DNA from 2 places in the Delftia sp. WSY_22 genome. Region 2 is predicted to be linked to the other one. Evidence: predicted binding sites of a transcription regulator. Region 2 holds the regulator's gene; the other holds the start of a gene.
The links. Region 2 encodes FNR, which switches genes on or off when oxygen is low (the NO sensors DNR and NnrR bind a similar motif). Its sites were predicted from a motif close to TTGATNNNNATCAA; they were not measured.

Region 1: a site for FNR is predicted at 1,773-1,786, ahead of ACF8NF_RS20290 (3-hydroxybenzoate 6-monooxygenase). Genes of this name have one in related genera too.

What each region holds. Positions count from the first base shown of each region.
Region 1 covers NZ_JBICKN010000040.1:93,689-97,093, reverse strand. The annotation lists gene ACF8NF_RS20295 (cupin domain-containing protein) at 1-457, opposite strand, end outside; gene ACF8NF_RS20290 (3-hydroxybenzoate 6-monooxygenase) at 474-1,682, opposite strand; gene ACF8NF_RS20285 (MarR family winged helix-turn-helix transcriptional regulator) at 1,887-2,423, shown strand; gene ACF8NF_RS20280 (LysR family transcriptional regulator) at 2,438-3,340, shown strand.
Region 2 covers NZ_JBICKN010000059.1:489,453-492,857, forward strand. The annotation lists gene ACF8NF_RS27975 (sulfite exporter TauE/SafE family protein) at 1-83, opposite strand, end outside; gene hemN (oxygen-independent coproporphyrinogen III oxidase) at 89-1,471, opposite strand; gene fnr (fumarate/nitrate reduction transcriptional regulator Fnr) at 1,633-2,352, shown strand; gene ACF8NF_RS27990 (hypothetical protein) at 2,434-2,721, opposite strand; gene ACF8NF_RS27995 (FixH family protein) at 2,904-3,218, opposite strand; gene ccoG (cytochrome c oxidase accessory protein CcoG) at 3,276-3,405, opposite strand, start outside.

The DNA of each region.
Region 1 (3,405 bases), on a different contig from region 2:
GGCCATGCTCGTGCCACAGGCCCGTGGGCGTGAGGATCAGGTCGCCGCGCTCCATGGGGCATTTCTCGCCGTCGACCAGGCTCCAGGCGCCCTGGCCTTCCACCACCATGCGCACGGCATTGGGCGTGTGGCGGTGCGAGGGCGCCCACTCGCCGGGCAGCAGCAGCTGCATGCCCAGGTAGATGGAGGAGCTGGCCTGCATCTTCTCCAGCCCATGGCCGGGGTTGGCCAGCACCAGCACGCGGCGCTCGGCCTTTTCGATGGGCGTCAGCTCGCCCGCCTGCATGAGCAGCGGGCGGATGGACTGGTACGGCCAGGCAATCGGCTGGGTGCGCGGGCGCGGCGTGTGCGGCGGCATCACGTTGCGCAGGCTGGGCCACAGCGGCACCAGGTTGTTGCGCGCGAGTTCGTCGCGGTAGTCCTGGGGCAGGTCTTCCAGGCGGCCAAGTTCTTGCATGGCGGTCTCCTTGTGTTCAGTCTTCGGCGAGGCAGGTTTCGGCCTTCCAGCCGTAGAGCCATTCCATGGCGTCGTAGAAACGCTGGGGCGTGCGGCCCTTCCAGAGGTCGTTGCGCACCAGGCGCTCCACGCCGCTGGCGTGGAAGATGCGGCCCATCTCGCGCGCGGACAGCACCACGCGCGCCGTGCGGGCAATGCGCGAGCGCTCGTACAGCCGCAGCGCCTGCGGCCAGTCGTTGCCGCAGTGCTTGAGCGCCTGGCCCAGCGTCACCGCGTCTTCCAGCGCCATGCAGGCGCCCTGGGCGATGTACTGCAGGGTGGGGTGTGCGGCATCGCCCAGCAGCGTGGCGCGGCCGAAGCTCCACTGGCCAATGGGCTCGCGGTCGGCCGTGGCCCAGCGCTTCCAGCTTTTGGGCAGGTCTATGAGCTGGCGGGCGCGCGGGCAGCAGTCGCTGTAGTAGCTTTGCACCTCTTGGCGGCTGCCTTCGCGCACGCCCCATTCCTCCTGCTCGCGGCTGTGGAAGGTGACGACCACGTTGTACTGCTCGCCGCCGCGCAGCGGGTAGTGCACCAGGTGGTAGTTGGGGCCGACCCAGATGCTGGCCGCGTTCCAGCGCAGGTCTTCGGGGAAGTCGTTCTTCTCCACCACGGCGCGGTACACCACGTGGCCGGAGACACGCGCCGCATCGCCCACGTACTGCTGGCGCACCACGGACTTCACGCCATCGGCGCCGATCAGGGCCTGGCCCACATGGACCTGGCCGTGCTGGTCGCGCACGGTGACGGTGTCGCCCTCCTGCTGCACGGCTTCGATGCGGGTGCCCGTTAGCGTCTCGATTTGGCCGTGGGTGCGCGCGCCTTCGAGCAGCGAGGTGTGGATGTCGGCGCGGTGGATCACCGCATACGGGTTGCCGAAGCGGGCGCGAAACGCCTCGCCCGTGGGAATGCGGCCGACCAGCCGCTCATCGAGCGCGTCGTGCATCACCATCTCGTCGGTATAGACCGCGCGGCCACGGGCCAGCTCGCCAATGCCCAGCGCGTCGAAGGCCGCGAATGCGTTGGGCCCCAGTTGTATGCCGGCGCCGATCTCGCCCAGCTGCGGCGCCTGCTCCAGCACCTTGACGGCGAATCCCTGGCGCGCCAGGGCCAGCGCGGCCGCCACGCCGCCAATGCCGCCGCCTGCCACAAGAACGGGCAGCGCCCGGGAAGAAATGCTGGTGTTCATAGATGTCCTGTGTTTCGTGGTGCGTGTCGCCAGCCTGCGGGTCAGCTGCGTCGCGACTAATTAAACAGTATGCTGATTATGAGTGTAGTGTTGATTTGCATCAGGCCAGCCTGGGGTTTCCCTGGATGCAGGCCAAACGGTGGTGGACAGCGTGTCCGGGTGAATCACCTGTCCGCGAGCCAACGCCAACGGAGGGCGCGGTTCATGCGAACATCTGCGCTTGCCCGCAGGGACCCGGAAAAGAGCGCAATGGCCATGGACTACCAACCCGCAGAACTAGAAAACTACCCCGGCTACCACATCCGCCGCCTGCAGCAGATCGCGGTAGCCGTCTTCATGGAAGAGACCCAGGAATTCGGCGTGACCCCCGTGCAGTACGCGGCGCTGTCTGCCGTGCTGCGCCAGCCCGGCGTGGACCAGCGCACGCTGGCGCGGATGATCGGCTTCGATACCTCGACCATTGGCAGCGTCATCGACCGTCTGGAGGCGCGCGGCCTCATGGTGCGCAACACCAGCCCGGCCGACCGGCGCGTGCGCCTGCTGTCGGTCACCGCAGAAGGCGCCGCGCTGCTGGCCGCTGCCGAGCCCTCGGTGCTGCGGGCCCAGCAGCGCATGCTGGAGCCGCTGCCGCAGGAGCAGCGGGGCCTGTTCATGGACATGATGGCCGTCCTGGTGCGGCAAAACGACGAGCTGGCGCGTGCGCCCAGCACGCTGGCCGCGCGCCGCGCCGCTGCCGACTGAGGCGGCCTCGACCCATGGACTGGGACCATCTGAGATTCTTTGGCGAGCTGGCGCGCAGCGGCAGCATGGCCGCCGCCGCGCGGCAACTGGGCGTGGAGCACACCACGGTGTCGCGCCGCATCCAGGCCCTGGAAAAGCAGCTGGGGGCCGTGCTCTTCGAACGCGAAGCGGGCCAATGGCGGCCCACGGAGGCCGGCCGACAGTTGCTGGGCGTGGCAGACGCCATGCAGCGCGCCGCAGCCGGGCTGGAGCGCATGCCGCTGGCGGCCGAATCCGCCAGCCAGGGCCCGTCCGGCCTGGTGCGCGTGGGCGCCACGGAGGGCTTCGGCACCCAGCTGCTGGCCCCGCAGCTGGCCGCGCTGACGCAGCGCCATCCGCTGCTGAGCATCGACCTGCTGGCCCTGCCGCGCCTGCTGCACCTGTCGCGGCGCGAGGCCGACATCGTCATCTCTCTGGAGCGCCCCACGCGCGGCTCGGCCGTGGTCACCAAGCTCACGGACTACCGGCTGTTCCTCTACGGCCAGCGCGAATACCTTGCGCGCCGTCCGCTGGTGGCGCGCACCGAGGACCTGCGCCACCACAGCTTCATCCACTACGTGGACGACCTGCTGTTCACGCGCGAGCTGCAGCTGCTGTCCACCCTGTTCCAGCCCGAGCGATTTGCCTTTCGCAGCACCAGCATCACCGCCCAGTACGAGGCCGTGCGCGCCGGCGCCGGCCTGGCCGTGCTGCCCGCCTTCATCGCCGACCGCGACCCCGTGCTCAGCCGCGTGCTGCCCGCCGAGGCCTGCTTCACCCGCACCTTCTGGATGAGCATGCCCTCGGATGCCCGGCAGGTTCAGCGCATCGAGGCGGTCTGGGGGTTTCTGAGGGAGGCTGTGCAGGGGATGCGGGAACTGCTCAGTCCCCGGAGTTGATGCAAGAGGGCCTAACTGCAGGCGGGGTAAGCATCAGCTAATAACGGGAGTCGTTATTATTGATC
Region 2 (3,405 bases):
CAGGGCGCGGCGCACATGGCAAGGCAATGGGGCCCGCCGACGAGCCCCATGATCAAAGCGGTCCAGAGCAGCGACAACAGCATGGGGCCTAGATGATCCTCGAAAACCGCGCCCGGTTCTTGTCGGCCTGCAGATATCGGTCAAACAGCATGGCCACGCCACGCACGAAGTACCAGCCCATGGGCGTGACCTGGAATCCCTCGTCGCTGATCTGCACCAGCCCCTTGGCCTGCAGGTCCTGAAGCGCCGCCAGCTCGGGGGCGAAGTACTCGCGAAAGCCCAGCAGCCAGGCCTGCTCCATGGGCTCGAACAGCACGGCGCCCTGGCACATGATGGCCATGATGACGGCGCGCCGCACCAGATCATCGCGCGACAGTGCCAGGCCGCGCACCACGGGCAGGTGGCCGGCGTCGATGGCGTCGTAGTACTCCTCCAGCGTCTTGGCGTTCTGGCTGTAGCTGGCCCCCACCTTGCCGATGGCCGACACGCCCAGCGCAATCAGGTCGCAGTCGGGCTGGGTGCTGTAGCCCTGGAAGTTGCGATGCAGCCGGCCCTGGCGCTTGGCCACGGCCAGCGCGTCCTCGGGCAAGGCGAAGTGGTCCATGCCCACGTAGACATAGCCGCCCTCCATGAAGGCCGCGATGGAGCGCGAGAGCATGGCCAGCTTGTCGGCGCCCTGGGGCAGGTCCTCGGCCGCGATGCGCCGCTGCGGCTTGAAGCGCTCGGGCAGGTGGGCATAGGCATAGAGCGCGATGCGGTCGGGCCGCAGCGCATTGACCTGGGCCAGCGTGCGCTCGAAGGACTCGGGCGTCTGCTTGGGCAGGCCGTAGATCAGGTCCACGTTGATGGAGGCAAAGCCCAGCTGCCGTGCGGCCGCTACCAGCGCGAACACCTGCTCGGCCGGCTGCACGCGGTGCACGGCGATCTGCACCTGTTCGTCGAAGTCCTGCACGCCGAAGCTCAGGCGGTTGAAGCCCAGCTCCTTGAGCACGGCCAGGCGTTCGACGCTGACGGTGCGCGGATCGACCTCGATGGAGTATTCGCCGCCCGGCTCCAGCTTGAAATGCTCGCGCAGCAGGGCCATCAGCGTGCGCAGCTCATCGTCCGAGAAGAAGGTGGGCGTGCCGCCGCCCAGGTGCAACTGGCTGACGGCCTGGCCCTTGCCGCAATGGGCCGTGTGCAAGGCCATCTCGCGCGCCAGGTAGTCCAGGTAGACGGCAGCGCGATCGTGGTGGCGCGTCACGATCTTGTTGCAGGCGCAGTAGTAGCACAGCGACTCGCAGAACGGCACATGCACATACAGCGACAAAGGCATGGCCCGCGCTGCGGTACTCGATTTGCGGTGCTCAAGTGCCAGGATATAGTCTTCAGCACCGAAAGCCTCCACGAAACGATCGGCCGTGGGGAACGAGGTGTATCGGGGCCCCGGTACGTCGAAGCGACGCAGCAGCTCTGGGGTGACAGCGGTCATGGGTTTTTTCCTCTAATGTCGTCCACTGTGCCGCAGCCCATTGGCCGCGTCCTTGACTCATATCAAGAGTTGTTCGCGGCAGTGCTGCGACAATTTGATCCAACTCATCGCCATCCACGAGGTCACCGCCGGCGCACTGCTGCGCCGCTGATGTTTACTCCATGAACCTTCAGACCATCAAAGCATCCTGTTCCAATTGCAACCTGCGCGAGCTGTGCATGCCCATGGGCCTGGATGCCGAGCAGATGCAGCGCATCGACGACATCGTGGCCACGCGCCGCAAGGTCAAGCGCGGCGGCCTGCTGTTTCGCAACGGTGAGTCCTTCACCTCGCTGTACGCCATCCGCACGGGCTTCTTCAAGACCTGCGTGGCCACCGAGGACGGGCGCGACCAGGTCACGGGCTTTCAGATGGCCGGCGAGATCATCGGCCTGGATGGCATCGTCAACGACCACCACACCTGCGATGCGGTCGCGCTGGAAGACGCCGAGGTCTGCGTCATGCCCTTCGACAAGCTGGAGGACCTGTCGCGCGAGGTCACGGCCCTGCAAAACCATGTGCACAAGGTCATGAGCCGCGAGATCGTGCGCGAGCATGGCGTGATGCTGCTGCTGGGCAGCATGCGTGCCGAGGAGCGCCTGGCCGCCTTCGTGCTCAACCTGGTGCAGCGCCTGCACGCCCGGGGCTTTTCCAAGTCGGAACTGGTGCTGCGCATGACGCGCGAGGAAATCGGCAGCTACCTGGGCCTGAAGCTGGAGACGGTGAGCCGCACCTTCTCGAAGTTTGCCGAGGAAAACATCATCGAGGTGCGCCAGCGCCATCTGCGCATCCTGGACACGGACGCGCTCAAGCGCATCGTCAACAGCCAGCAGTGCCAGTGAGGCCGCAAGGCCCCGCCCCCCGGCAATGAACAAGGCCCGCGATCGCGGGCCTTGTTCATTGCCATTGCAGTGCACGCAGGTTCAATCGCGCCCCAGGCCCTGCATGGCCAGATTTGGGTCCGGCTCGGAGACCACGCCGTCGTTGAGATCGTGCGTGGAGCGTCCCAGCATGGTGGTCATGAGGCTGGACAGCATGGTCACGCCCCAGAAGGCGAAGAAGGCCAGGGTGTAGATTCCCTGCCGCGACCAGCCCAGGTCGCCGAGCCAGTGCAGCTCCAGCGGGTCCACGAAGGCGAATACCAGCATCTCCATCACGGCGGCGGCCAGAAAGGCCGGCCAGGCAATCCACATCCAGCGTTGGGCCAACATCAGCGATCTCCTTGAGCTGTCGAGGGGTGGCTTTCATTGTGCGCGCCGCCCGCGCACCGTGCCAAGCCCTGCGCACCCTGCACTGCCTGTAGGAAACCCTTGGCCCTCGCGCATGCTGGAGATGCCATCCACCATGCAAAAAAGGCCGCGACTGCGGCCTTGTGCACGGCATTTTCCTGCGTTCAGCGGTCCGTGGGATGGTCCTGCGCGGGCGTGGCCGCGTGGTTGCGGCCGGTGACCGCGGGCGCCAGGCTCTTGGGCACTTCGCGCACGCCATCGGCACGCTCGTTGATGGTGATGCCATTTCGGTAATAGTCAGGATCGATCACGGGATCGGCGCCATTGATCGCAATGACGGCCGTGACCACGCCGGCCACCACGACGGCGGCCGGGCCGGCCACCACGAGCCAGACATGGGCGAACTTCCACCAGGGCTTGCCGGCGTCCGGATGCGAAGGGGCCGTGGCGGGCGCGGAGACTGCGGGACTGGAAGACATGGATAACCTCTTTCTTTCAAACAGCCGGCGCAGCCTGGGCGGCGCCGGCCAGACATATCACCGGGGCACCAGGAAGACGGCCTTTTCGGACGCGCGTCCCGCGCCTGAATGCACGGCATCGATATCGAAGAATACGGTGTGCGAGCCCGGCTCGGCGGAACCGTAGGGAATCTGCAGCCGCGCCGCA